Regions from separate parts of the Bradyrhizobium sp. USDA 3650 genome, predicted to be linked through region 1. Evidence: predicted binding sites of a transcription regulator. Region 1 holds the regulator's gene; each other region holds the start of a gene.
The links. The regulator PhoB, encoded in region 1, activates phosphate uptake and scavenging genes when phosphate is short. The targets are predictions, from matches to a motif close to TGTCATNNANCTGTCAT.
Positions count from the first base shown of each region.

Region 2: the regulator PhoB is predicted to act here: its motif matches at 3,146-3,162, upstream of ACVIN2_RS07420 (Orn/Lys/Arg family decarboxylase).
Region 3: the regulator PhoB is predicted to act here: its motif matches at 1,778-1,794, upstream of ACVIN2_RS28035 (YdcH family protein).
Region 4: the regulator PhoB is predicted to act here: its motif matches at 2,178-2,194, upstream of ACVIN2_RS04430 (RNA degradosome polyphosphate kinase).

Region 1 is NZ_JBSRZG010000001.1:4,857,259-4,864,455, reverse strand. It holds gene ACVIN2_RS22610 (Hsp33 family molecular chaperone) at 1-125, opposite strand, end outside; gene argF (ornithine carbamoyltransferase) at 365-1,312, opposite strand; gene ACVIN2_RS22600 (acetylornithine transaminase) at 1,312-2,514, opposite strand; gene ACVIN2_RS22595 (GcrA family cell cycle regulator) at 2,970-3,482, shown strand; gene phoB (phosphate regulon transcriptional regulator PhoB) at 3,692-4,399, opposite strand; gene phoU (phosphate signaling complex protein PhoU) at 4,422-5,138, opposite strand; gene pstB (phosphate ABC transporter ATP-binding protein PstB) at 5,149-5,970, opposite strand; gene pstA (phosphate ABC transporter permease PstA) at 5,967-6,812, opposite strand; gene pstC (phosphate ABC transporter permease subunit PstC) at 6,817-7,197, opposite strand, start outside.
Region 2 is NZ_JBSRZG010000001.1:1,530,238-1,537,434, forward strand. It holds gene ACVIN2_RS07410 (FAD binding domain-containing protein) at 1-892, shown strand, start outside; gene ACVIN2_RS07415 (xanthine dehydrogenase family protein molybdopterin-binding subunit) at 900-3,104, shown strand; gene ACVIN2_RS07420 (Orn/Lys/Arg family decarboxylase) at 3,207-5,564, shown strand; gene ACVIN2_RS07425 (N-acetyltransferase family protein) at 5,571-6,146, shown strand; gene ACVIN2_RS07430 (hypothetical protein) at 6,151-6,363, opposite strand; gene ACVIN2_RS07435 (hydroxyacid dehydrogenase) at 6,520-7,197, opposite strand, start outside.
Region 3 is NZ_JBSRZG010000001.1:5,968,916-5,976,112, reverse strand. It holds gene ACVIN2_RS28045 (sensor domain-containing protein) at 1-41, opposite strand, end outside; gene ACVIN2_RS28040 (NAD(P)/FAD-dependent oxidoreductase) at 244-1,347, shown strand; gene ACVIN2_RS28035 (YdcH family protein) at 1,514-1,693, opposite strand; gene ACVIN2_RS28030 (YdcH family protein) at 2,021-2,227, shown strand; gene ACVIN2_RS28025 (hypothetical protein) at 2,346-2,552, shown strand; gene ACVIN2_RS28020 (hypothetical protein) at 2,575-2,826, shown strand; gene ACVIN2_RS28015 (GGDEF domain-containing protein) at 2,827-3,591, opposite strand; gene purE (5-(carboxyamino)imidazole ribonucleotide mutase) at 3,733-4,221, shown strand; gene ACVIN2_RS28005 (5-(carboxyamino)imidazole ribonucleotide synthase) at 4,218-5,324, shown strand; gene aqpZ (aquaporin Z) at 5,361-6,083, opposite strand; gene rpsU (30S ribosomal protein S21) at 6,346-6,660, shown strand; gene ACVIN2_RS27990 (tetratricopeptide repeat protein) at 6,785-7,197, shown strand, end outside.
Region 4 is NZ_JBSRZG010000001.1:888,273-895,469, reverse strand. It holds gene ACVIN2_RS04430 (RNA degradosome polyphosphate kinase) at 1-2,104, opposite strand, end outside; gene ACVIN2_RS04425 (chromosomal replication initiator DnaA) at 2,233-2,910, opposite strand; gene ACVIN2_RS04420 (CDP-alcohol phosphatidyltransferase family protein) at 3,004-3,546, opposite strand; gene purM (phosphoribosylformylglycinamidine cyclo-ligase) at 3,702-4,775, shown strand; gene purN (phosphoribosylglycinamide formyltransferase) at 4,790-5,443, shown strand; gene ACVIN2_RS04405 (cold-shock protein) at 5,540-5,746, opposite strand; gene ACVIN2_RS04400 (autotransporter outer membrane beta-barrel domain-containing protein) at 6,126-7,197, shown strand, end outside.

The DNA.
Region 1 (7,197 bases):
AGCCGACCGCGCACGTCGAGCGCGTCGACCTCGTAGGGCAGCACGGCGTCATCGATGGGAACCGCGGATGGCGCGCGAACCGGGCCCTCGGGTCCGGTTTTCATGTCAGGGGATTGGGAAACCATGGCGCTTTATCTGGGGTCGGAAGGCGGAATTGGAAGGGGTTCGGAGCAGCCCATCTGGACACTGGTTTGATCACGATACAGCAAATTCAGTGTCGTCCTGGCGAAAGCCAGGACCCATTACCCCAGGGAGAAGTCGCGGCATGGGATGGCAATTGCCGATCTTCGCCAAACCACTGCCGGTGGTAATGGGTCCTGGCTTTCGCCAGGACGACGATCCAAAACTACTTCACCGGCCCGCGTTACTTCACCGCGTCGAAGCACCAGGCCAGAATGCCCTTCTGCGCGTGCAGGCGGTTTTCGGCCTCGTCGAACACGACGGATTGCGGACCGTCGATCACCTCGTCGGTGACCTCCTCGCCGCGATGGGCGGGCAGGCAGTGCATGAACAGCGCATCGGGCTTGGCCAGCGACATCAGCTGGGCATTGACCTGATAGGGCTTCAGCACGTTATGGCGGTGCTCGCCTTCCTTGTCGCCCATCGACACCCAGGTGTCGGTCACGACACAATCGGCCCCACGCACGGCGGCTTCGGCGTCGGTGCCGAGCATGATCGGCGCGCCGGTCGCCTTGATGAAGTCGCGCATCGCCTTTTTCGGCGCGAGCTCCGGAGGCGTCGCGACATTGAGCTGGAACTTGAAGCGCTCGGCGGCGTGCGCCCAGGACGCCAGCACGTTGTTGTCGTCACCGGTCCAGGCCACGGTCTTGCCCTCGATCGGGCCGCGATGTTCCTCATAAGTCATGAGGTCGGCCATCACCTGGCAGGGATGCGAGCGCCGCGTCAGGCCGTTGATGACGGGCACGGTGGCGTTCGCCGCGAGCTCCAGCAGGGCATCGTGATTGAGGATGCGGATCATGATGGCGTCGACATAGCGCGACAGCACGCGCGCGGTGTCGGCGATGGTCTCGCCGCGGCCGAGCTGCATCTCGGCGCCGGTGAGCATGATGGGCTCGCCGCCGAGCTGGCGCATGGCGACATCGAACGACACCCGCGTCCGCGTCGAGGGGCGCTCGAAGATCATCGCCAGCGTCTTGCCTTCGAGCGGCCTGACCGGCTGATGCGCCTTCTGCTTCGCCTTCATCGCGGTGGACGCGGCCAGCATGCGCTTGAGCTCCGACAGCGGCAGCTCGTTGATGTCGAGGAAGTGCTTCGGTGTTTTCTTCGGTGCTTTATCGGGCGACTTGCTCATCAGCTTGCCGCCCGCTTGTTGCCGGACAAGGCCGTGCAGGCGCGCTCGAGCCGCCCGACGCTGTCCTCGATCTCGGCTTCGGTGACGATCAAAGGCGGCAGGAAACGCACGACATTGTCGCCGGCGCCGACCGTGAGCAGCTTCTCTGCGCGCAAGGCGGCAACGAGATCGCCCGAAGGCACCACGGCCTTGATGCCGATCAGGAGGCCCTCGCCGCGCACTTCGCTGACGACATCGCTATGACGGTCGATCACGGAGGCGAGCTTCTGCTTCAGCAGCAGCGACATCCTCTGCACGTGGTCGAAGAAGCCGGGCTTGAGCATGACGTCGAGCACGGCGTTCGCCGCCGAGATCGCGAGCGGATTGCCGCCGAAGGTCGAACCGTGCGAGCCCGGCGTCATGCCGGACGCCGCTTCCGCGGTCGCAAGGCAGGCGCCGATCGGGAAGCCGCCGCCGAGCGCCTTGGCCAGCGACATCACGTCGGGTTCGACGCCAAGGCGGCGGTATGCGAACAGATCGCCGGTGCGGCCCATGCCGGTCTGCACCTCGTCGAAGGCGAGCAACAGACCCTTCTCGTCGCAGAGCTGGCGCAACGCCCTGAGGAAGGCGGGCGTTGCCGAACGCACACCGCCCTCGCCCTGGATCGGCTCGATCAGGATGCCGGCGGTCTGCGGACCGATCGCCTTTTTCACCGCATCGAGATCGCCATGCGCAACCTGGTCGAAGCCCTCCATCGGGGGGCCGAAACCTTCGAGATATTTTGCCGAACCCGTCGCGGCCAGCGTCGCCAGGGTGCGGCCATGGAAGGCGCCTTCGAAGGTGATCATGCGATAGCGGTCGGGATGGCCCTTCGCGGCGTGATAACGGCGCACGACCTTGATCACGCATTCCAGCGCTTCGGCGCCGGAATTGCAGAAGAACACGAAGTCCGCGAAACTTTCATTGCACAGGCGCGCGGCGAGCTTTTCGCCGTCCGGGCTCTGGAACAGGTTCGACATGTGCCAGAGCTTCGTGGCCTGCTCCTGCAACGCCGCGACCAGCGCCGGATGGGCATGGCCGAGCGCATTCACCGCCACCCCGGAGGTGAAATCGAGATAGCGCTCGCCATTGGTCGCGATCAGCCAGCAGCCTTCGCCACGCTCGAAACCGAGGTCGGACCTGGCGAAAACGGGGAGCAAATGCGGCGCTGCGCTGTTAGTCATGACGGTCACTTGAATGTTGCGGACGGTGTGAGCGTGCATTGCGCAACGCACCATCGACCGGCCCGGAAAACGAAACGTGCCGCCTCTTGAGGGCGGCACGTGCGACTATCTTAGGCCTGGTGAAACGGGTGTCAATGCCGCCCGGAAAGCCTCGCGAAACGCTGAATCCGTAGTCTTGCGGTGCCGATTTTGCGGGATTTAGCCACGGAACATGTGGAAGCGAGTCGGCGGACTCTTGCGCGGGAGTCACGCCATATTGTAGCGTTTGGATTGTCAGATACGACATCTCGTGCAGTGGTTCTGATCTTTAAGTCCTTATGTACCGGCGTAAACGTTCGGGCGTTCAAGACGCGCCCGGCGAGCCTTAAGGGATTCTGACGGCACGGGTTTTTGAAGGCTTAGGCATTCGCTGCGAGGCCCCAGGATGGCTGGCGCGCAGCGAGGGAAAGGGTGCAATGACGGTTTTGACCTGGTCCGATGATCGCGTCGAGCAGCTGAAAAAGCTCTGGGAGGCCGGACTTTCGGCCAGCCAGATCGCGGCGGAGCTCGGCAATGTGACCCGCAATGCCGTGATCGGCAAAGTGCACAGGCTCGGCCTTTCGGGCCGCGCCAAGAGCCCGTCATCGGCAGCGCCGCGGCCGCGCAAGGCGCGTCCCGCGCAGCACATGATGCGGGTGAGCCGCCCGATCTCGCGCGGCAACACCGCGCTGGCGCAGGCCTTCGAGGTCGAGGCTGAGCCGGATCCGGTCACCTACGACAACGTGGTGCCGATGAGCCAGCGGCTGTCGCTGCTGGAATTGAACGAGGCGACCTGCCACTGGCCGGTCGGCGATCCCTCGAGCCCGGACTTCTTCTTCTGCGGTGGACGGGCGCTGTCCGGCCTGCCCTATTGCGCCCAGCACTCGCGGGTTGCGTACCAGCCGGCGTCGGATCGGCGCCGCGCACCGGTGAAGCCGGGTCCGCGGTAAGCTAGCGCACGATCAGTCATCACGCGCGGCGCCTCAATAAATGCAGTGTCGTCCCGGCGAAGGCCGGGACCCATACTCCGAGCACTTAGTTGTTGTGCGAAAGGGTAACTCCGAGTCTTCGCCAAACCGCGCCCTGTGGTTATGGGTCCCGGCCTTCGCCGGGACGACATCGGACATGTCACGGCAGTTAGTAACCTAACCGCAGAAACCTACACCTGCTCCGCCTTGGCAAACCGATCATCCAGCGCGTAACCGGCGCCGCGGACGGTGCGGATCGGATCCTGCTCGCGCCCGAGATTGAGCAGCTTGCGCAGGCGGCCGATATGCACGTCGACAGTGCGCTCGTCGATATAGATGTCGCGGCCCCAGACGCTGTCGAGCAGCTGCTCGCGCGAGAACACCCGCCCCGGGTGCTCCAGGAAGAACTCCAGCAGGCGATATTCGGTCGGACCGAGATCGATCGGCCGGCCCGAGCGTGCCACGCGGCGCTTGTCGCGGTCGAGCTCGATGTCGCCGAAAGCAAGGACGGTGGCGAGCCGCTCGGGGCTTGCGCGCCGCAGCAGGCCTTTCACGCGCGCCAGCAGCTCCGGCACCGAGAACGGCTTGACGATGTAATCGTCGGCGCCGGTCGCAAGACCCCGCACCCGCTCGCTCTCCTCGCCGCGCGCGGTGAGCATGATGATCGGGAGCTGCTTGGTCTCGGGACGGGTGCGAAGCCGCCGGCACAATTCAATGCCTGACAGGCCCGGCAGCATCCAGTCGAGCACGATCAGGTCGGGGATGTGCTCCTTGAGGCGGGTGTCGGCGTCGTCGCCGCGCATCACCGTCTCGACGTCATAGCCGTCGCCTTCGAGGTTGTAGCGGAGAAGCTCGGTCAGGGCTTCCTCGTCCTCAACCACCATAATGCGTGCGCCCATCGGGTCGTCGCTCCTTAAGTCTTCAGGTGTTCGGTACCGTGTTGGCAAAGGTCGTCATGTCGCCCTTCGGCCGCTTGTCGGTGATCGCCTGGCCCTCGATCATGTAGAACACGGTCTCGGCGATGTTGGTGGCGTGATCGCCGATCCGCTCGATGTTCTTGGCGCAGAACATCAGATGGATGCAGAACGAGATGTTGCGCGGATCCTCCATCATGTAGGTGAGGAGCTCGCGGAACAGCGAGGTGCAGATGGCGTCGACCTCCTCGTCGCCCTTCCACACCGCCATCGCCGCCGGCAAATCATGCGCGGCATAAGCGTCCAGCACCGACTTGACCTGCTGCTGCACGAGGTCGGTCATGTGCTCGAGGCCGCGGAACAGCTTGAGCGGATGGAAGTCCGTCTCCAGCGCCGCGACGCGCTTGCCCATGTTCTTGGCGAGGTCGCCGATGCGCTCGAGATCGGTCGCGACGCGCATGGCGCCGACGATCTCGCGCAGATCGACCGCCATCGGCTGGCGACGTGCGATGGTGAGCACCGCGCGCTCCTCGATGCGCTTCTGCAGCGCGTCGAGCTCGGTGTCGATGGCGACGACGCGCTGGCCGAGCGGGACGTCGCGGCGGATCAATGCGTCGACGGACTCGACGATCATGCGCTCGGCGATGCCGCCCATCTCGGCAACCAGGCGCGTGAGTTCCTGGAGGTCGGTGTCGAAGGCCTTTGCGGTATGTTCAGAACCCATGTCGCGTCTCCTAGCCGAACCGGCCGGTGATGTAATCCTGCGTGCGCCGGTCGGTCGGCGACGTGAAGATCTTGCTGGTGTCGTCGAACTCGATCAGCTCGCCGAGATACATGAAGGCGGTCTTGTCGGAGACGCGCGCCGCCTGCTGCATGTTGTGGGTGACGATCGCGATCGTGTAATCCTCGGACAGCTCCTGGATCAGCTCCTCGACCTTGGCGGTCGAGATCGGGTCGAGCGCCGAACAGGGTTCGTCGAACAGGATCACCTCGGGCCGCACCGCGACGGTGCGGGCGATGCAGAGGCGTTGCTGCTGGCCGCCGGAGAGCGACAGGCCGGAGGCGTTGAGCTTGTCCTTGACCTCGTTCCACAGCGCGCCGCCGCGCAGCGCCTTCTCGACGCGGCCGTCCATCTCGGACTTCGAGATCTTCTCATAGAGACGGATGCCGAACGCGATGTTCTCGTAGATCGTCATCGGGAACGGCGTCGGCTTCTGGAACACCATGCCGACGCGGGCGCGCAGCAAATTGAGGTCCAGCTTGCCGTCGAGGATGTTGGTCTGATCGAGCATGAGCTGACCGGTGGCGCGCTGGCCGGGATAGAGGTCGTACATCCGGTTGAAGATGCGCAGCAGGGTCGACTTGCCGCAGCCCGACGGGCCGATGAACGCGGTGACACGGTTGGCGCCGAGCGTCAGGTTGATGTTCTTCAGCGCGTGGTGCTCGCCGTAATAGAAATTCAGGTTGCGTACGGTCACCTTGGGCGGCGCCTCCGGCAGCACCGGCGCGTGCGGCAGGCCACCGGACGCGCTCATCGATACGGAAAGATCACTCATTTTGCGGTCCTCTCGGCGCCAAGGATGCGCGCGCCAATATTCAGGGCAAGAACGGTCAGGGTGATGAGCAGCGCTCCGCTCCAGGCCAACTGCTTCCAGTAGGCATAGGGGCTCTGCACGAAGTTGTTGATGGTGACAGGCAGGTTCGCCATCGTCTTGTTCAGGCCGAGGCTGAAGAACTGGTTCGACAGCGCGGTGAACAGCAGCGGCGCGGTTTCACCGGCGACGCGAGCGGTCGCGAGCAGCACGCCGGTGATGAGACCCGATCGGGCAGCCCGATAAGCGATCCGCTTGATCACCAGCGAGCGCGGCAGGCCGAGCGCCGAGGCCGCCTCGCGCAACGCGTTCGGCACCAGCAGCAGCATGTCCTCGGTCGTGCGCAGCACCACCGGGATCACGATGACCGCGAGCGCGAGCGAGCCTGCGATCGCCGAGAAGCCGCGCATCGGCACCACCACCGCGCCGTAGATGAACAGGCCGATGATGATCGAGGGCGCCGAGAGCAGGATGTCGTTGATGAAGCGGATCACCGAGGTCAACCGGTCATTGCGGCCGTATTCGGCGAGATAGGTGCCGGCGAACATGCCGAGCGGCGCGCCGATGCCGACGCCGATCACGGTCATGATCAGCGAGCCGACGATGGCGTTGAGCAGGCCGCCCTCGTTCGATCCCGGTGGCGGCGTGTTCTCGGTGAACAGCTGGACATTGAGTCCCGCTACGCCATTGTAGAGCAGCGTAATCAGGATCAGCGCGAGCCAGGTGACGCCGAAGGCGGTTGCGGCGATGCAGAGCCCGCGGACGACGATGTCCTTGCGGCGGCGGCGTGAGTAGATCGGATTCATGGCGCTAGTTCCCCGCCTTCTTTTCCAGCCGCATCAGCATCAGCCGCGCCGCCGCGAGCACGAAGAAGGTCAGCACGAACAGCAGGAGGCCGAGCAGGATCAGGCCGGACTGGTGCAGGCCGTCGCTCTCGGCGAACTCAGATGCGATCGCCGCCGAGATCGTGGTACCCGGCGCGAAGATCGACGACGAGATCCGGAACGAGTTGCCGATGATGAACGTCACCGCCATGGTCTCGCCGAGCGCGCGGCCCAGCGCCAGCATGACGCCGCCGATGACGCCGACGCGGGTGTAGGGGATCACCACGCTGCGGACGACTTCCCAGGTGGTGCAGCCGACGCCGTAGGCGGCTTCCTTCAGCACCGGAGGCACCGTCTTGAACACGTC
Region 2 (7,197 bases), 3.3 Mb from region 1:
CGAACGCCCCTCCCGGCTGATCGACATTTCTCGCCTGCCGCTGCGCAAGGTCGAGGAGACGACCGACGGGTCCTTGCGCATCGGCGCCCTGGTGCCGAACTCGGACCTCGCCTACCATCCATTGATCGAGCAGCGCTACCCCCTGCTCGCCAGCGCCATTCTGGCCGGCGCCTCGGCGCAATTGCGCAACATGGCCTCCGTTGGCGGCAATCTGATGCAACGAACGCGTTGCGCCTATTTCTATGACACGGCTACGCCTTGCAACAAGCGGCATCCCGGCAGCGGCTGCTCGGCGATGGACGGGCTGAACCGCAATCATGCGATCCTGGGCACGAGCGCCGTCTGCATCGCGACCAATCCATCCGATATGAGCGTGGCGCTGGCCGCGCTGGATGCGCTCGTGCACATCGCGGGTCCCTCCGGCGAACGCACCATCGCGCTGACCGATTTCCACCGGCTGCCCGGCGACAAGCCTCATGTCGATACCAACCTCGGCACCGGCGAGATCATCACGGCGATCGAGCTGCCGCCGCGGGGCTTTGCCCAGAACTACAGCTATCTCAAAGTTCGCGACCGCATGTCCTATGCCTTTGCTCTGGTCTCGGTTGCGGCCGCGCTCGAATTGGAAGGCAACGCGATCAGCGGGGCGCGCGTGGCGCTCGGCGGCGTGGCTCACAAGCCATGGCGCAGCCTCGAGGCCGAAGCGGGCCTGCGCGGCCAGGCCGCGACGCCCGATCACTTCTCGCATGCCGCGGATCTCTTGCTCCAGGGAGCAACGGCCCGCTCACATAACGGCTTCAAGATCGAGCTCGCACGCCGCGCCATCGTGCGGACGCTGACACAGGCGGCGAACGCCACGCCGCAATCCCAGGCCCACAAGAAGATCGCGTGAGGACCCTATGAACGCTTATGTGGGAACGCCGACGTCGCGTGTCGACGGCCGGGCCAAGGTCACCGGGGCCGCTAAATACGCCGGCGAATTTCCGGCCGACAGGCTCCTCCATGGCTTCGTTGTCGAGGCCACCATTCCATGCGGGCGCATTGTCCGCCTCGACACCGGCGCGGCACAGCAGGTCGAGGGCGTGCTCGAGGTGCTCACGCATGCGAACCGTCCGCCGCTGGCCGACAAGGACGAGGCGTGGAAGGACGAGGTTGCGCCCGAGGAAGGCTCGCCTTTCCGTCCGCTTTATGATGACAAGATCAAGTTCAACGGCCAGCCGATCGCACTGGTCGTCGCGGAGGACTGGGAAACCGCGAAATTTGCAGCGACGCTCGTGCGGGTCGAATATGAGCAGCATGGTTTTGCGACCGACCTCGAAGGCGAGCGCAGCAACGCGGCCGAAAAAGACAAGCCGCACAAGCCGCGGGGCGACGCCGTAGCCGCCCTTGCGGAAGCTGATGTGCGCCACGAGGCGGACTACGTGATACCGACCGAGCATCACAACCCGATGGAGCTCTACGCGACCACGGCGGTCTGGGACAGCAATGGCAAGCTCACGATCTACGACAAGACCCAAGGCGTCCAGAACGTCCACAAGTTTCTATGCGGCGTGTTCGACAAGAAGCCGGATGACATTCGCGTGGTCTCGCCATACGTCGGCGGCGCCTTCGGCTCCGGCTTGCGGCCGCAATATCAGGTGGTGCTGGCAACGCTCGGCGCGCTCGCGCTGAAGCGAAACGTTCGCGTCGTGCTGACGCGCCAGCAGATGTACGGGCTCGGCTACCGGCCGATGACCATCGAGCGCGTCGGGCTCGGCGCAAAATCGGACGGTACGCTCGACGCGGTCACGCACGAGGCCATTGCCGTCACCTCGCGCTACGAGGATTTTGCCCGCAACGATACCGGCTGGGCCGAACAGCTCTACAAGAGCCCGAACAGCCGCTTCTCCCACAAGCTGGTTCACCTTGACGTCTCCACGCCCTGCGACATGCGCGCACCGGGCGCGGCGTCGGGCGTCTGCGCGCTCGAATGTGCCATGGACGAGCTTGCCGTTGCTCTCAAGCTCGATCCGGTCGAACTGCGGCTGAAGTGCTACTCGGACCGCGATCAGAGCGAAAACCTCCCTTACACCAGCAAGCAATTGCGCGAATGCTACGCGCGCGGCGCGGACGCCTTCGGCTGGAGCGGCCGCAATCCTGCGCCGCGCTCGATGCGCGACGGCAAGGATCTGGTCGGCTGGGGCATGGCGACAGGCGTGTGGGAAGCACTGCAGATGCCGGTTGCCGTCCGTATCGTGCTGACGTCGAACGGACATGCCGAGGTGTCATGTGCCGCATCCGACATCGGCACCGGCACCTACACCATTGTGGCGCAGGTCGCGGCCGACGCACTCGGCCTGCCGATCGAGAACATCAGCGTCCGGCTCGCAGATTCCACCCTGCCGCAGGCGCCTGTCGAGGGCGGCTCCTGGATGGCTGCCTCGAGCGCACATGCGGTGCTCGCAGCCGCCGAGGAGGTGCGCAAGGAGGTGTTAGGTCTGGCCGGGAAAATCCCTGGCTCGCCGCTCGCCGGCACCGCGTTGGCCGATACGGTCCTGATCGACGGCAGCATTGCCAGCGCCAGCGACAACAGCCGCGCAGTCTCGATCGCCGACGCGATGCGCCATGGCGGCGTCGAACGTATCGAGAAGGAGAAGCTCAACCAGTTCGATGAGGACAAGAAGCACGCGCGCAATACCCATTCGGCCGTCTTTGCCGAGGTCAAGGTGGACGAGGAGCTAAACGTCATTCGCGTGACGCGGGTCGTGAGCGCCGTCGCGGCCGGACGGATTCTCAACACCAAGACCGGCCGCAGCCAGATCATGGGCGGCGTGGTCTGGGGGATCGGGATGGCCCTGCACGAGGAGACGGTGATGGATCACCGCTTCGGACGGATCATGAACGCGAACATCGCCGAGTACCACATCCCGGTGAATGCAGATGTTCGCGACATCGACGTGATCTTCGTCGACGAGCCGGACGCGCACATCAACGCGCTCGGCATCAAGGGCATTGGCGAAATCGGCATTGTCGGCGTCCCCGCGGCGATCGCAAACGCCGTCTATCACGCCACCGGCAAGCGCATCCGCCGCTTCCCCATCACATTGGACAAGCTTCTCGACTGAGACGCCGGTCATCCGACCGGCCCGCTCGGGATCGCGCCCGCTGTCATCCAGCTGTCATCAAATGTGTCGAGACCTGTCGGTCTCGCACATTCGGGATGGACAATGGATTATTTCAAGCGCTTCAACTTCCTGTTTGCCGCACCTGTGTTCGACGCCGACGACCTCGAAGGCGTGCGCTTCAACCAGATCATCGAGGAGATCCAGCGTTCCGGCTTCGAGGTCGTTCGCGCCCGCAAGCTGGAGGACGCGGAGATGGCGGTGCAGACCGATGCCGCGATCGGCTGCATGGTGGTGGATTGGGGCAAGAAGGGCCTGGAGGGCAAGACCTCGGCGCTGATCAACTTGATGCGGCGGCGCGGCCTCGATTTCCCGATCATCCTCCTGATCCGGCGCAAGCGGTTCGAGGATCTCCCGGTCGAGGTGCTCGACTTCATCGACGGTTATGTCTTCCTGTCCGAGGAGACACCGACCTTCATCGCCAAGAACCTGATCAGCCGTCTGAAGCAATATGCAGAGACGCTGAAGACGCCGTTCTTCGGCGCGCTGGTCGACTATGCCGAGGAGGGCAACCAGCTATGGACCTGTCCGGGCCACAATGGCGGCGTGTTCTACAACCGCAGCCCGATCGGACGGGTCTTCGTCGAACATCTCGGCGAGTCCGTATTTCGCGACGATCTCGACAATTCCGTGCTCGACCTCGGTGACCTCCTCACCCATGAAGGACCGGCGTTGAAGGCACAGAAGGAAGCCGCCCAGATCTTTGGCGCCGAAAAGACCTATTTCGTGCTCAACGGGACCTCGACCTCGAACAAGGTTGCGCTCGGCGCCCTCGTCACCGACGGCGATCTCGTACTGTTCGACCGCAACAACCACAAGGCTGCCCATCACGGCGCGCTGATGATCAATGGCGGCGTCCCGGTCTACGTGCCGACCATCCGCAATGCCTGGGGCCTGATCGGCCCGATGCGCTGGGATATGCTCGACGAAAAAGCCTTGCGCGAGGCAATCCGCAATCATCCCCTGGTCACGGACAAGGACGCCTGGCGCAAGGAGCGGCCGTTCCGCGTCGCCGTGGTCGAGCAGTGCACCTATGACGGCACCATCCACAGCGCCGAGATGATCTTGAAGCGCATCGGCCATCTCTGCGAGTATATCCTGTTCGACGAGGCCTGGGCAGGCTTCATGAAGTTCCACCCGCTCTATGCAGGCCGCTTCGCCATGGGGCTGGCGAACCTTCCCCCCGAGGCACCCGGGATCATCGCGACGCAGTCGACCCACAAGCAGCTCGCGAGCTTCTCGCAGGCATCCCAAATCCACATCAAGGATCGTCACATCCGCGGCCAGAAGCGACGCGTCGAGCACCGCCGCTTCAATGAAAGTTTCATGCAGCACGCTTCCACGTCGCCATTCTACCCGCTGTTCGCCTCGCTCGACGTCGGCGCGCAGATGATGAAGGGCCGCTCCGGCGAAGTGCTGTGGGACGACACCATCCGGCTCGGCGTCGAGCTGCGCAAGAAGATCCGCGCGATGCGCAGGGAGTTCGAGGAGAAGGAGCAGAATCCGGACAGGCGCTGGTTCTTCGAACCCTTCGTCCCCGATCGCGTCGCCATTCCCGATGTCAGCCACGCCGGCGCTTCGCACAACGTCGCCTGGGAAACACTCTCCACCGACGAGCTCGCCACCAATCCTGCGCTGTGGCAGCTCTCCCCCGACAGCGCCTGGCATGGCTTCCCTGGCCTCAGCGAGGGCTTCGCCATGACCGATCCGAACAAGCTGACGCTGCTCACGCCCGGCTTCGATCGCATCACCGGCGGCTATGTCGATCACGGCATCCCCGCCCCGGTCGTCGCGCAATATCTGCGCGAGAACCGCATCGTCCCCGAGAAGAACGACCTCAACTCCTTGCTCTTCCTGCTTACCCCGGGCGTCGAGGCAAGCAAGGCGGGCACGCTGATCTCTGGTCTCGTCGCCTTCAAGAGGCTGCACGACGACAATGCGCTGCTTGCGGACGTTATCCCGGAGTTCTCCCAGCGGCGGCAGGCGCGCTATGCCGGCGTGCGGCTGCGCGACCTCTGCGGCGAGATGCACCGCTTCTTTCGCGCCGCCGACGTCAGCGCGCTTCAGGCGCGACAGTTCATGCCCGAGCATATGCCTGACATCGTGATGTCGCCCCGCGATGCCGCGCGCTACCTGTTCCGCAACGATGTCGACTATCTGCCGATCGAGGCGATCACGGGCCGTATCGCCACCACACCCTTCGTGGTCTATCCCCCCGGCATCGCCACCATCGTGCCCGGCGAGCGGCTGACGGAACGGGCCAAGCCCATGCTGGATTATCTCAAGATGTTCGAGACCTGCTTCAACACGTTCCCGGGCTTCGACGTGGAAATCCAGGGCGTCTACAAGGAGATCGATGCGCAGGGGCGCATCGGGCTCTATACTTACGTCGTTACCGAGTAGGTGCCGATGAACGAAACTGCGATTGCGCGCCCGGATGACGGGCCGGTCCTGGTACGGCCCTCACGCGAGAGCGATGTCGAGGCGATGCTGGCGATCTACCGCCATCACGTCCGCAACGGCGTGCCGCGCGACGTCGAGGGAACCGGTGCGCCCGAGCCGGACGATCTGCGCGACCGGCGCAAGAACCTGAAGCAGACCCGCCTGCCGCATCTGGTCGCGGCCTACCGCGGCGAAGTCGTGGGCTATGCCTACGCCGTGCTGTTCCGCAAGCGTCCAGCCTATCGCTACACCGCCAAGCATTCGATCTACGTCCACCACGAGCATCTTGGCCGCGGGGTCGGACGGCTGTTGCTCCAGGAATTGATCGATGCTTGTGCAGCCGCCGGCTTCCGCCAGATGATTGGCTATATCGATGCCGACAATGCGCCCTCGCTGGCGTTGCACGAGAAGTTCGGTTTCGCGCGCGCCGGCCTTCTGTGTGGTGTCGCCTATCGCCACGGTCACTGGTCCGACACCGTCATGGTACAGCGCTCGCTCGGCGCTGGCGTCACTGCGCCACCTGTCACGGCGCCCCGGCGCTAGGCGCTCACGACGGAAAGTCAGCCGGTCTGACCTGGATGCGGTCGGCATGCAACGACCAGTGGTGCAACGCCTGGTCCTCGCAAAACCTTGCCTTCGCCCGCTCTCTGGCTTCGTCCTCGTCGGAAGCGTCGATCTCGAGCGTGCCCTGGCACACCTCGATCTGCCGGCCGTACTGGCCGAGCACGTCCTTCATGAACCTGACCACATAAGTTGACATGGGACCTCCTGCCTGCCCCGGCGGCGCTCACTCTAATCCCATTTAGGCGGAATCCGGGAGGGAGATTTTGACGCGGATCAAAGTCGGGCGCGGTTCCCGTCCGCCGATCATTAGGCAGCAGGAGCGCCGCCCACGGAAGGACAAAGCGACTGCCGACTACGCCGGCGTCACACCAAACGCCTGCTTGAAACGCTCGGCATAGCGTGGCCAGACCTCCGGATTGATGATGCGCGGCGGGCGCTTGCCGTCCAGCGTATCCAGCACCTGCTCGGCCGCGATGCGGCCCATGTTCTGCCGCGCCTCGATCGTGACGCCGGCGGTATGCGGGCTCGCCAGCACATTGTCGAGCTGGAGCAGCGGATGCTCCGGCGGCGGCGGCTCCTTGGACCAGACGTCGAGACCGGCACCCGCAATGCGCTTGTCACGCAAGGCCTGGAGCAGCGCATCTTCATCGTGAATGAATCCGCGCGCCGTGGTGATAAAGTACGCATGCGGCTGCATCAATCCAAACTCGCGCACGCTGATCATGTTGCGGCTGCCCTTGTCGAGCGGACAGGAGATCGAGACGAAATCGGCGCGGCGCAAGAGCTCGTCGAGCTCGACCTTCTCGCCGCCCCGCTCGGCCATCACCTCGGCCGTCAGGTAAGGATCGTAGGCCAGCACCTTCATGCCGAACAGGCCCTTGCACAGCGCGGCGATGCGGCGACCGACATTGCCGAGGCCGATGATGCCGACGGTCTTGTGCTCGATCTCGTTGCCGACGAGTTCGTTGCGGTTGACGTTGGACTCCCTGCGGAGCTTGCGATCGGACTGGATGATGCGCTTGGACAGCGT
Region 3 (7,197 bases), 1.1 Mb from region 1:
ATCGGAAGCGCGCTGCCCGCGTGCCAGTTCTTCTCAGCCATCAGCCACCCGCGATTTCAACGTCGGATTGTCTGGCCTGGCGGGTTTGGATCGGGTAAACGCCTGTACGCGCAACGGAAAAATGTGGCATCAAATACGGCAATTGCCCTGACATGATAAATTCTTCCTTAACGGAAAACGCCCCCGCGCCGCCGTTCCCAGGCGCGAGGCCTTGGTCGCTTCGAGCTGACGTCCTGCACAACCATGGATAGGGTCGACTGCGTCGTCATCGGAGCCGGCGTGATCGGGCTCGCGGTGGCTCGAAAGCTGGCGCAAGCCGGGCGCGAGGTGATCGTGCTCGAGCAAGCCGAGGCCATCGGCACCATCACCTCCTCGCGCAACAGCGAGGTGATCCATGCCGGCATCTACTACCGCGCCGGAAGCTGGATGGCGCGCATGTGCGTCGACGGCAAGCACGCGCTCTACCGTTACTGTTCCGAGCGCGGCATCCCGCACAGGAATTGCGGCAAGCTGATCGTCGCGACCAATCCGAAAGAGACCGAGAAGCTGCAATCGATCAAGGCGCATGCCGAGGCCAATGGCGTGCTCGACATGCAGTTGCTAACGGGCGATGCGGCACGTGCGCTGGAGCCGGCGCTCGCCTGCGACGCCGCGCTGCTCTCGCCGTCGACCGGCATCATCGACAGCCACGCCTACATGCTCTCGCTGCGCGGCGAAGCCGAGGACGCGGGCGCTGCCTTCGCGTTTCACACCCCGCTGATCCGTGCCAAGGCGACCGCCGGCGTGATCGAGATTGAGGCGGGCGGCGAAGCGCCGATGACGCTGCAATGCAGCCTCCTCGTCAACGCCGCCGGGCTCTCGGCGACCACGGTGGCGCGCAACATCGAGGGCATGCCGCTGGAACAGATCCCGACGGCCTACCTCGCCAAGGGAAACTACTTCAGCTGCAATGCCAGGGCACCGTTCTCGCGCCTGATCTATCCGGTGCCCGAGCCCGGTGGGCTAGGGGTGCATCTGACGCTGGACATGGCAGGACAGGCACGTTTCGGCCCCGACGTCGAGTGGATCGAGACGATCGACTATGAGGTCGACCCGTCACGCGCCGAGCGCTTCTACCCGGCCATCCGCAAATACTGGCCGACGCTGCCTGACGGTGCGCTCATGCCGAGCTATTCGGGCATCCGCCCGAAGATCGTGCCGCCGGCGGTGGCCACGCAGGATTTCTTGATGCAGGGCCCGCGCGATCACGGCGTCGACGGCCTGATCAATCTGTTCGGCATCGAGTCGCCCGGACTGACGTCATCGCTCGCGATCGCGGATCACGTCGCGGAGCTCGCAAACATCTAGTGGTTTAGAGCGAATTGGATTCCGGTTGCGCGTAAAGAACCGCGTCCAGACAAGAAGCTAGAGCCGCGCAATCCTTGCACGGTGCGCACCTTACAGCAGGGATGAGCGCAAAGGCTCTCATCCCTGCTTGAAGGGTGCGATCAACTCTACGCTGTTACGGGGGTTACTAGTGGAGCGTGTCGCCGTGCCTTAGACGCTCGATCTGGTCCTTGACCATCAACTTCCGGCGCTTCAACTCAACAATTTGCAGGTCGTCTGTTGAAAGGTGCACGAGAGCTTCGTGCAATTCGTTTTCGAGAGTTTTATGCTTCCGTTCCAATTCAACCAGATGTGCCTGAATTGTCATTCGAAACCTCCTCGGTAGGGGTGAACCTTGGATTCGACCGGACGACGAAGTGTACATCACCGATTCGTTCTGTCGATGGGTATCCGTCGTCGCACTGTCATTTTTGAAAATTCATATGTAACGAAGCGTGAGTAAGGGAACCACGCGGGAAAAATCTGTGATATCAATGCGCTTGCGCAACGTCGGAGCGACCGCAGAAATATCCCGCGGGAGATCGACGCGGGACAGCCCGAGATCGCTTGCGATCACGGCGCGCAAGGACGATAGTTTCCACAGGGCATCCACAGCCTTAATCTCACGCCTATCGGTTTTTCGGCCACCGCAGACATGACCAATGAAGATGCGCGCGAACTCGAATCCGAGCTCGCCCGGTTGCACCAGGAACACCGAGATCTTGATGCGGCGATCGATGCACTGCATCAATCGCCCGCCCCCGACCTGTTGCGGTTACAGCGGTTGAAGAAACGCAAGCTGTTGTTGCGTGACCGTATCGCGTTCATCGAAGACCAGATCACGCCCGACATCATCGCCTGATCCACAGGAGGACAGCTCACGGCGACCCGCCGCCTGTGAATCCGCTTGACTCGAAAGGAACAAAATAAGAACATTTGAGCACCACCGCCCCCGGGAAAACCGTCCAAGGAAAACGCAGATGTCGGCAGCCGCCCTTCTCGACAACGGCCATTATGAACAAGCCTGCGATCAGGCGATCGCGATGTGCGACGGCAATCTGCGCAGCACCATCAAGGCGCTGATCATGGCCAATGAATATCTGGAGGCCGAGCTGGAGGAATTGCAGGCGGCGGTTTCCGCAGGTTGCATTCCGGAGACCTCGCGCAGCAAGAGCAGCGCCGCCTGACTGTCAGCTATCGGAGCCGACCATGTCCGATGTCACCTATTACGTTGCATTACCTTTCCTGACCGACGAGGACGGCTCGCCGGTCGCAGGTGCGGCCGAGGAATGCCAGAGCGCGGCGGCCGCGTTACGGCGCGCCGAGATCATGTCGCACGGCGCCGGCCACACCGGCGCCGTCGCGTTCAGCCGCAGCGGCGATCCCATGACCGGCGAATTCGGCGACGCCAAACTGCTCCGCAGCTTCGGCAACGTACCGAAAGACCTCGGCACACTTTAACTAGCTGCTGACGAGCCTGATGCGCGGCTCGTGCCGCCGGTGCGCCTTGCGCACATACATGGCGGCATCGGCCTCCTCCAGGGCCCGCGTGGCGTCGGACTGCACTCCAAGCAGGGCGACGCCGGCGGAAGCGCCCGCGCTCACGTGCTGGCCACGAAAGACAAAGGACAATTCGTCGACGGCCTGCTCGAAAGCCGCGGCCTTCGCCTTGGCGTCGGTCTCGCTGAGATTCCAGAGCAGCAGCGCGAACTCGTCGCCGCCAAGCCGGCCCACCACGTCCGAGGCGCGGATCTGCCGCGTCAGCGTGGTGGCAATCGCCTTCAGCACCTCGTCGCCGGCGCCATGGCCGAAGGAATCGTTGATCGGCTTCAGCCGATCGACGTCGAGCACGATCAGCGCGCCGCTGGCGCGGTAGCGCTTCATGTAGGCGACGGCGCGAGCGAGTTCGCGTTCGAAGCCGCGCCGGTTCGGAATTTCGAGCAGGAAGTCGGTGTCGGCGGCTGCCTCGAGCTCCGCGACCCGCCGCAGCGCCCCCTTGAGCTTGCTCCGGAGGTCACGGATGGTCGCGTTGACGGCCGGCTTCATAGCCCCTTTGGCGCCGCCAGCGGCCGACGCTCGGCGCCGCGCCGGAAGCTTGGCTGGACTCTTGGCCGGACTCTTGCCCCGACTCTTGGCCAGACGCTTGGGAGCAACTTTGGAGCGACCGGCGCTGGTTTTCGGGCCCTTTTTGGCCTTCGCAGCGCTCGCCCTTTTTGGTTTCTTCATGGGCATCCTGCTCAATGAAGGCTTGCGGGGATTCACCAAGACAGGATAGTGCATTCCCTTCTCCTTGCCACCGCGTTGCGAGCAACCGGCCGGAACCGCTAATCTGGCCTATCTTCCTGTTTTTCGAGCACAATTGACGTCATGACCGCGCCAATCGCCATCATCATGGGAAGCCAGTCGGACTGGGACACGATGCGGCATACCGCCGACACGCTTGCAGCGCTCGGCGTTGTCGCCGACACTCGCATCGTTTCGGCACACCGCACCCCCGACCGGCTGTTTGCGTTCGCCAAGGGCGCCAAGGGGGCCGGTTACAAGGTCATCATCGCCGGCGCGGGCGGCGCTGCGCACCTGCCCGGCATGGCGGCAGCGCTGACGGAACTGCCCGTGTTCGGCGTTCCCATCGAATCCAGGACGCTCAAGGGTATCGATTCGCTCTATTCGATCGTCCAGATGCCCGCGGGCATCCCGGTCGGCACCCTCGCCATCGGCAAGGCCGGCGCCGTCAATGCGGCGCTGCTGGCGGCCGCCGTGCTGGCCTTGTCCGACCCGGTCTTGTCCGACCGCCTCACCGCCTGGCGCAAGGCGCAGACCGAGGCCGTGGCCGAACGCCCGGAGGACAAGGCGTGACTGACGCAAAGCAGGTGAAGCTGAAGCCCGGCGACACCATTGGCATCCTCGGCGGCGGACAATTAGGGCGGATGCTGGCTATGGCGGCGGCACGGCTCGGCCTGCGCTGCCAGGTGTTCTCGCCCGATCCGGATTCACCGGCCTTCGACGTCGTCCTGAATGCGACCTGCGCCGAATATGCCGATGTCGAAGCACTCGAGCTGTTCGCCAACGACGTCGACGTCATCACCTACGAATTCGAGAACGTGCCGTCCGCGGCCGCGATGGTGCTGGATGCGCGCCGTCCCGTGCTGCCCAACCGCAAGATCCTCGAGACCACCCAGGACCGGCTCGCCGAGAAGGATTTCGTGACGCGACTGGGCATCGGCACCGCAGCCTATGCCGACGTCACCTCGGTCCCGTCGTTGCGCGGAGCTATCGCCAGGATCGGCCTTCCGGCGGTGCTGAAGACCCGCCGCTTCGGCTATGACGGCAAGGGTCAGGCCATCATCCGCGAGGGCGACGACGTCGCGAAAGTGTGGACCAGTCTCGCCACCAAATCGGCCATCCTGGAAGCCTTCGTGCCGTACGAACGTGAGATTTCCGTGATCGCTGCCCGCTCCGCGACAGGCCAGGTCGAGTGTTTCGACGTCACCGAAAACGAGCACCGCGACCACATCCTGAAGATCTCCCGAGCGCCCGCCCGGATCCCGGACGTGCTCGCCGAGGAAGCGCGCAGCATTGCCGGCAAGATCGCGGGCGCGCTCGATTATGTCGGCGTGCTTGCCGTCGAGATGTTCGTGCTCGCCAACGGCACCGGACCCAAGGTGCTGGTCAACGAGATCGCTCCGCGCGTGCACAATTCCGGACACTGGACGCTCGACGGTGCATCCGTCTCGCAGTTCGAGCAGCACATCCGCGCCATTGCCGGCTGGCCCCTCGGCAAGCCCGTGCGCCACGGCGAGGTCGTCACCATGACCAATCTGATCGGCGACGAGATCAACGACTATGACAAGTGGCTGAGCGTGCCGGGCGCGACCGTGCACATCTACGGCAAGGGCGCGCCGCGCCCCGGCCGCAAGATGGGGCATGTCACCGAAGTGCGACCCACGACCGGCGATTGACGGGACCGCGGCGCATGCCGCGATCCCGCTTTGCGATTACGCCGTCTTTGCGCCAGCGACGACGCCGGTGGGTTCGTCGCTGAGCCAGCGATAGATCACCCCACCCAGCGCGCCGCCGATCAGCGGCGCGACCCAGAACAGCCAGAGCTGCGACAGCGCCCAGCCGCCGACGAACAATGCAGGCCCGGTGCTGCGCGCCGGGTTCACCGAGGTGTTGGTGACGGGGATGCTGACGAGATGGATCATCACCAGCGCGAGTCCGATCGCCAGCGGCGCAAAACCCGCGGGCGCACGGCCGTGGGTGGCGCCCATGATGATGAACAGGAACATCATGGTCATCACCACCTCCGTAAGGAAGCACACGATCATGCTGTACTGGCCGGGAGAATGGGCGTCGTAGCCGTTGGACGCGAATCCTTTGCTGACGTCGAAGCCGGGAGCTCCGCTTGCGATGACGTAGAGAAGCCACGCGGCCACGATCGCGCCGGCGACCTGTGCGATCACATAAGGCAGGATCTGTCCGGCCGGAAAACGTCCGCCGGCGGCAAGACCGACGGTGACGGCCGGATTGAGATGGCAGCCTGAGATGTGGCCGATCGCGTAGGCCATGGTGACCACGCTCAGCCCGAACGCGAGGGAGACACCGACCAGGCCGATGCCAACCTGCGGAAAGCCCGCCGCGATCACCGCGCTCCCGCAACCTGCGAATGTGAGCCAAAAGGTGCCGATAGCCTCGGCCGCGTATTTCTTCATATCCATGTGTGTGGTCCCCTGCTTTCAAAGATTCCGGACCAAAGCTCCGGAAACGGCCCCACCCTTGGCGTCAAATCTCCCAAATCAGGGCCGCACAGAGGTATTTCGCCTCATTTAATGGCTGAACTTGGCCCGAAACCCCGCTTGGCCGGTGGACATCCCAAGTTTTGTCTGATACATCCGCGCCCTCAAGGTTAAGGGCTTGTGCGTTTCGCCATCCCCTTTGACTTACCAGAATTCAAATCCGATCCACTGAAGAGGATGCCGCGTGCAGGTTCTCGTTCGCGATAACAATGTCGATCAAGCCCTCAAGGCGCTGAAGAAGAAGATGCAGCGCGAGGGTATTTTCCGCGAGATGAAGCTCCGCGGTCACTACGAAAAGCCCTCCGAGAAGAAGGCCCGCGAAAAGGCCGAAGCCGTGCGTCGCGCACGCAAGCTGGCCCGCAAGAAGCTGCAGCGCGAAGGCCTGCTGCCGATGAAGCCGAAGCCGGTGTTCGGCGCCGGCCCCGGCGGTGATCGTGGCGGTCGCGGTGGCCCCGGTGCTGGTGCAGGTGCAAGTGCTGGTCCGCGCGGACCGCGCTGATTTACCGAATTTGAGAGACTTCAGTTTTCGATAACGCGGGCCCCTGGCCCGCGTTATTGTTTTGTGAACGGTGCCTTCCTGGGATGGGCACTACCGATGCGGCACCAGCGCGAGCGAACCGTAGATGGCCTCCCCTTTCCCCAAGCGCGGCTTGGCGCGGTTACGGCAGATCTTGCTGCAGCCGTTTGCGCTGGCCTTGATGGGGATTTCGCTGTGCGGCTGCTCCTTCGACCTGGGATCGCTGACGCCGGAGAAGGAGAAGCCGCAGGAGGCACCCAAGGCAGCTGCGACCGCCGAAAACGTGGTCAGCGCCGGCAATGTCAGTGAGGCCCAGGCCCATACGGCAAAGGCCCAGGCCCTGGCAAAGTCCGGCGAGACGGCGGCCGCGCTCGATGAATTCAATCACGCGGCCGGACTCGATCCCTACAATGCGCAGGCGCTCTATGGCCGCGCCCTGATCTACCAGGGCAAGAACCAGCACGATTTCGCGATCACCGATTTCAGCGCCGCGAGCGGCCTAAACCCGCAGAAGGTCGA
Region 4 (7,197 bases), 4.0 Mb from region 1:
TCATGAAGTAGTTGTGGACGTTGAAAGGCTCCTCGCCCTTCGCGGTCTTCATACGCGTTGAGGACCCGTCCGGCAACAATTGCCAGCTCTGTTCATTGTCCTTGAGATTCGCGACCATGATCTGTTCGAGAACCTGCTGATGCACCGTGGGATTTTGCAGCGGACACAGCACCTCGACGCGGCGGTCGAGATTGCGCGGCATCATGTCGGCCGAGGAGATATACACAGCCGCTTTCGCGCTCGGCAGGCCCTGGCCCATGCCGAAGCAGTAGATTCGGCCGTGTTCGAGGAATCGTCCGATGATCGACTTGACGCGAATGTTCTCCGACAGTCCGGGAATGCCGGGCCGCAGGCAGCAGATACCGCGCACCACGAGCTCGACCTGCACGCCGGCCTGTGAGGCCTCGTAGAGCGCGTCGATGATGTCGGGATCGACCAGCGCGTTCATCTTCATCCAGACCGCACCGGGCCGGCCGTGCCGCGCATGCGCGGTCTCGCCCTGGATGTGCTCGATGATGCGCTTGCGCAGGGTCAGCGGCGAGACCGCCATCTTTTCCAGATCGCTCGGCGCGGCATAGCCGGTGATGAAGTTGAACACGCGGGCAGCGTCGCGGCCGATGGTCGGATCCGAGGTGAAATAGGAGAGGTCGGTGTAGATGCGCGCTGTCACCGGGTGGTAATTGCCGGTGCCGGTGTGGACGTAAGTTGTGAGGCTGCCGCCCTCGCGGCGCACCACCATCGAGAGTTTTGCGTGCGTCTTCAGTTCGAGGAAGCCGTAGACGACCTGCACGCCGGCGCGCTCGAGGTCGCGCGCCCAGCGGATGTTGGCCTCCTCGTCGAAGCGAGCCTTCAGCTCGATCAGCGCGGTGACGGATTTGCCGGCTTCGGCAGCTTCCACGAGCGCGCGCACGATCGGCGAGTTGCTGGAGGTGCGGTAGAGCGTCTGCTTGATGGCGACGACGTCGGGGTCGCGCGTCGCCTGCTGGAGAAACTGCACCACGACGTCGAAGGATTCGTAGGGGTGATGGACGACGAGGTCCTTCTGCCGGATCGCAGCGAAGATGTCGCCGCCTTGCTCGCGGACGCGCTCGGGATGGCGGGGCACGTAAGGGGTGAATTCCAGGTCGGGCCGGTCGAGGCGGGTGAGCTGCGAGAGCTCGTTCATGGCGAGCACGCCATCGACCAGGAACACCTCGTCGTCCGCGGTCGACAGCGCGTGCTGCACGAAGCTGCGCAGCTGCTCCGGCATCTTGGCGTCGATCTCGAGCCGGATCACCGAGCCGCGGCGGCGGCGCTTCAGCGCCGTCTCGAACAGGCGGACGAGATCCTCGGCCTCTTCCTCGATTTCGAGTTCGGAGTCGCGGATGACACGGAACGCGCCCTGGCCATGCAGATTGTAGCCGGGGAACAGGCGGTTGATGAACAGCGCGGTGGCCTGCTCCAGCGAGATCAGCCGGACCACCTTGCCGTCAGCCGGCAGGCGGATGAAGCGGTCGATCTTGCCGGGCATGCGGATCAGCGCGTTCATCTGCTTGCCGTCGGCGGCGCGCGTGAGCTGGAGCGCGATGGTGAAGCCGAGGCTCGGAATGAACGGGAAGGGGTGGGCCGGGTCGATCGCGAGCGGAGTCAGCAGCGGGAACACGTTGCTGAGGAAGTAGTCCTCGACCCAGGTTCGTTCCGCCTTGGTGACTTCCTTGCCCTCGACCAGCACGATGCCCTCGTCGGCGAGTGTCCCGCGCAGGTCGCGCCAGATTGCCTGCTGGTCGGAGGCAAGCTGCGAGACGGTCCTGTTGATGAGCGCGAGCTGCTCGGACGGGGTCAGACCGTCGGGGCTGCGCTCGGCAATGCCCTCGCGCACCTGGGCCTTGATGCCGGCGACGCGGACCATGAAGAACTCGTCGAGGTTATTCGCTGAAATCGACAGGAATCGCACCCGCTCCAGCATGGGGTGGCTGGGATTGACCGATTCCTCCAGGACGCGGCGGTTGAAGTGCAGCCAGGAAAGCTCGCGATTGATGAACCGCTCGGGGCTCGATGCGATCGCCGGCGGGCCTTCGGCCTCCGGGGCTTTTTCTTTAATTTCAACAGCTTGCGCAGAGTCCATCAGAAGTCGATCCATCCAGTTCGCCCCAATTTGCGACTTAGCCGCAAAACCCGCGGGAGCATGTGTTAGAGCGATGACGTTTCGATGACATTGATGTTCCGCCGCCCGGCCGCGTCAAGCCGCCTTGGTCAGACATCCCGGAGCAGCTCGGCCGCCAGGGCCCTTGTGACGGGACGGCCGAGGCGCAGGGCCTCGCTGTCCAGCAGGTCGACTGCCCGTCGGGCGGCGACCGAGGACCGCTCCACGCGAGTGGCGAGGTAGCTGACCACGCTCTCGTCCACCGCGAGCTGGCGGTCGGCGCAGAATTTGACGATCAGGCCGCGGAAGAGCTGATCGTCAGGCGGCAGCAGCGAGATAACGGGGACGGCGCGGAGCCGCGAGCGCAGGTCGGCAAGCTCGATCTCGAGAGAAGCGGGCGCCTCGCGTCCGGTGAAGAGGACGTAGGCGCCGTCCTCGCGGGCCAGATTCATCAGATGGAACAGGGCGCGCTCGTCGAATTCCCTGGCCTTGGGGTCCTCGACCACCAGCGCGCCGGTGGCGAGCGCAGCCGGGACGGCTTCGGCGGTCAGCCCATTGGCCGTGGTCGAGCGGGCGCCCGATGCCTCGGCCCAGATCGCGGCGAGATGGCTCTTGCCGCTTCCTTCCGGGCCGGCCAGCCACATGATCCGGTTCGGCCATTCCGGCCAGGCGTCGACCAGCGCAAGACCGGCGGCATTGACGGGGCCTTCGAGGAAATTGTCCCGGCTCAGGCTCTCCGCATGCGGAAGCGAAAACGCCAGTTGTCGGGGATGAACGCGGCCTGGCACGCTTGCTTTGCTCCATGCCGGCGTGCCGGCTTCGTTTGACGAGATGCGACTTCATCGAGCGGGAGTTGGCCTTTTACGGGGCCGCTTCCCAACTCACTTGGCCTCGATCGTGCTCATGTGCCGCAACCACTCAACGAGATAGAGCGACACGGAGGAGAGCGTGAAGATCGTGACGAGGCCCATCAGGATGATATCATAAGGACCGGCTTTGAAGCCGAAGGCGAGGGCGGCCAGCACCAGCGCTGCGAACGCCACCTGGGCCACAGTGTTGAGCTTGGATACCTTCGAGGGCTTCATCTCCACAGGGCGGTCGAACAGCCACGATATGATCACGGCGGCGACGATCATGATGTCGCGCGAGACCACCAGGATGACGATCCAGCGCGGAATCGCGCCCCAGATGCCCAAGGCCATGTAGATCGAGACCAGCAACGCCTTGTCGGCGAGCGGGTCGAGCAAGGCGCCGAGCTCGCTCGTCATGTTGAAGCGCTTGGCAAGGAAGCCGTCGACCGCGTCGCTGATGCCGGCGATCAGGAAGACGGCGAACGCCACCTCCATTTGGCTCGACACGATGGCCCAGACGATGATCGGGACCAGCATGATGCGGCCCAAAGTAATGATGTTCGGTATACTCACACGGCGCTTCCCGGCACCCGGCCTGACCTCGAATTCGGCCCTTTGGAGGCTGAACCGGTTGATATCTCTACATAGTATACGGAGGCGCGCCATGCGAGCCATTGCGCGTCCCCGGAATTCGACGTAACCAGCCGCAAACCCACTGGAAATCGGGCATGACCGACCGCAAAAACGGCCTCACTTACGCCGATTCAGGCGTCGATATCGACGCGGGCAACCGCCTGGTCGACCTGATCAAGCCAATGGTGCGCGCAACCGCGCGGGCCGGCGCCGACGCCGAAATCGGCGGATTTGGCGGCCTGTTCGACCTCAAGGCGGCCGGTTTCAAGGATCCCATCCTGGTGGCCGCGACCGATGGCGTCGGCACCAAGGTCAAGATCGCGATCGAGACCGGGCTGCATGGCGGGATCGGCATCGACCTCGTCGCCATGAGTGTCAACGACCTCGTGGTGCAGGGCGCCGAGCCGCTGTTTTTCCTGGACTATTTTGCCTGCGGCAAACTCGATCCGGAGGCGACCGCGTCGATCGTCGCCGGTGTCGCCGAAGGCTGCCGGGAATCCGGCTGCGCCCTGATCGGCGGCGAGACGGCCGAGATGCCCGGCCTCTACAAGGACGGCGACTACGACCTCGGCGGCTTTGCCGTCGGCGCCGCGGAGCGGGGCACGCTCTTGCCGCGCAAGGACATCGCCGCCGGCGATGCCGTGATCGGGCTCGCCTCGTCGGGTGTGCACTCCAACGGTTTCTCGTTGGTGCGCAAGATCGTGGAACAATCCGGCCTCGGCTTCGGGGCGCAGGCGCCGTTTGCGCCCGTCATGACGCTCGGCGGCGCGCTGCTGACGCCGACGCGGCTCTACGTCAAATCTTGTCTGCGGGCGATCCGCGAGACCGGCGCGGTGAAGGGGCTTGCCCACATCACCGGCGGCGGCTTCACCGACAACATTCCGCGCGTGCTGCCGAACCATCTCGGTGTCGGTATCGATCTGGCGCGCCTGCCGGTGCTGCCGGTGTTCAAATGGCTGGCAGCCCAAGCCGGCATCGCCGAGCTCGAAATGCTGCGGACTTTCAATTGCGGGATCGGCATGATCGCGATCGTCGAGCCGGACAAGGTCGACGAGGTCGTGGAGACCTTCACTGACGCCGGTGAGACCGTCGCACAGCTCGGTACCGTGATCCCGGCTGAGGGCGAGCACCGCGTCGTCTATAACGGCCATCTCGACCTGGCGCTGTAATGACCGGCGCTGTGATGAAACGCCGTGTCGCCATCCTGATTTCCGGCCGCGGCTCCAACATGGCCGCGCTGATCAAGGGCGCGGCTGCGCCGGATTTCCCGGCGGAGATTTCGCTCGTCATCTCGAACAAGGCCGACGCGCAGGGGCTGGAAAGCGCCAAAGCGAGCGGCGTGAAGACGCTGGTGATCGAAAGCAAGCCGTTCGGCAAGGACCGCGCCGGCTTCGAGAAGGTGCTGCAAGCAGCGCTCGATCAGCACGGCATCGAGCTGATCTGTCTCGGCGGTTTCATGCGGCTGTTCACGGCTGAATTCACAAAAGCCTGGTACGGGCGGATGCTCAACATCCATCCCTCGCTGCTGCCGTCGTTCCCCGGTCTCGACCCGCACGGCCAGGCCTTGCGCGCCGGCGTCAAGCTGTCTGGTGCGACGGTGCACTTCGTCATCCCCGAGACCGACGCCGGCCCAATCGTGATGCAGGGCGCGGTTCCCGTCAGCGACCACGACACGGCGGACACGCTGTCGGAGCGTATCCTCGAAGTCGAGCACCGCATCTATCCCGCAGCACTGAGCCTGCTCGCGACCGGCAAGGTCCGGATCGAGGGCGATGTGTGCAAGACCGCAGGCAGCGGGCCGTCGGAGAATTTTCTGGTTGCGCCGTTGGTGCGGTGAAGCGCCGTCGCACTCGGAATACTTCTCATCCCAAACAAAAACCCCCGGCAGAGCCGGGGGCAGCGTCATGATCCCTCGCGCAGACCGCGAGAGAAATCAGGAGACCTTGAGGTTCTCCGCGGATGCTTTGCCGCGGTTCTCCACGAGGTCGTATTCAACCACCTGGTTTTCATTGAGGGTGGAGAGTCCGGCGCGCTCGACGGCGGAGATGTGGACGAAGACGTCCTTGTCACTGCCGTTCGGCTTGATGAACCCATATCCCTTGGTCGGGTTGAACCATTTGACGGTGCCCTTTTGCGGCATCCTCAGTCTCCTCCGCTAGATACAAAAACGACGCGGCCGCTTTTCGCGTGCCACGCCACAAACGGGCTTCCGGTAGTCTGTTCGAGTCTTGAGTCTCAATGTCGCGAAACGCACAGTCGAGCGGCCAATTCCGATTGTGTCCGATATTGCAACATGAAAATCGCCCGTTAGCAAGCCGCGCGCGAATTTCAAGTCCGGGCCCGGTGTCGTCATCTGCAATTTACGACCTGTGGCCGGGGAACCACAATCGAGGGCAATCGCCTTGGCGATGAGGTCTGGACCGATTGACCCTCGGGGGCAGTTCAGCACAAATCGTCGCACGCAGTGCGGCGCGTGTTGCATTTTTGCGCGCCGCCATTTTGCTTTGGGATTCATCGTCATGCGCTGCACATTGCAGCTTTCCAGGACGCGGCGGGTGATTGGCGGAGACCGGGTTCGTCGGACGGCGGCCAAGGTCGCGAGTGCCATCGTGCTTGGCTTGGTGACGACGGCTGCTCCCGTTCTCGCTCAGGTCGCGCCGCCGCTGCCACCGCCACCGCCACCGCCTCCCACGCCGTCGGCCACCTCCACCAATTACGACCAATCGGCCGGCAACAGCGCGCTCAATCTCGGGTCGAATTTCCTGGAGCGGCTCGGAAACCAGGCATCTGGCGGCGTCAACCGGGCGTTCCGGACCAATCCCGGCGGCGGCGGCGCATCGGCCGGCGCGGAAGATCCGCGCTACCGAACCTGGTTCGAGAGCTACGGCATCTCGGTCCGGACCGATGCGCAAGGAGATTTCGTCGGCGACAAGCGGAAGACCTTTGGCGGTGTCGCAGGCTTTGGCGCGCGGCTCGCACCGCGCGTCAATCTCGGCTTCTCCGTCGACCAGAGCCACACCGACATCGACGTGCCGCTCGCGCTCCAGTCCGCGACGCTGGACCTGACGCAACTCGGCTTCAGCGGCTCCGTCGACAAGGGCCCGTGGACCTGGGCTTTCGCGCTGGTGCACGGTTTCGGCAAGGTCCGCTCCAGCCGGGATACCGGCCTGGGCCTTGCGACCGCGGGTTATCGCGCCGCAGTCGACGGCGCGCTGACCGAGATCAGCTATTACTGGACCAAGGACCAGATGCGCATCGTGCCCAAGGGCGCACTGGAATATGTCCGCGCCACCAGCGTCGCGTTCCAGGAGGTTGGCGGCCTCGATCCACTCAATGTCGGCTCGACGGCGCTCTCGCGCGCGCGCGTCATGATCGGAGCCGAGATCGGACGCTACTTCATCTTCGACCAGAAGATCCTGGACCTGTCCGCCTACGGCAAGTTCGTCGACAATTTCCATCAGAACCTGGGATCGGTGCAGGTCAGCCTCGGGACCCAGAGTATCGTCGTGCCCGGCATCGGCGAGAGCCGCTACGGCATGGATGCCGGCGCCTCGGCCTCGCTCAGCCTGACCAACACGGCGCGGCTCTACG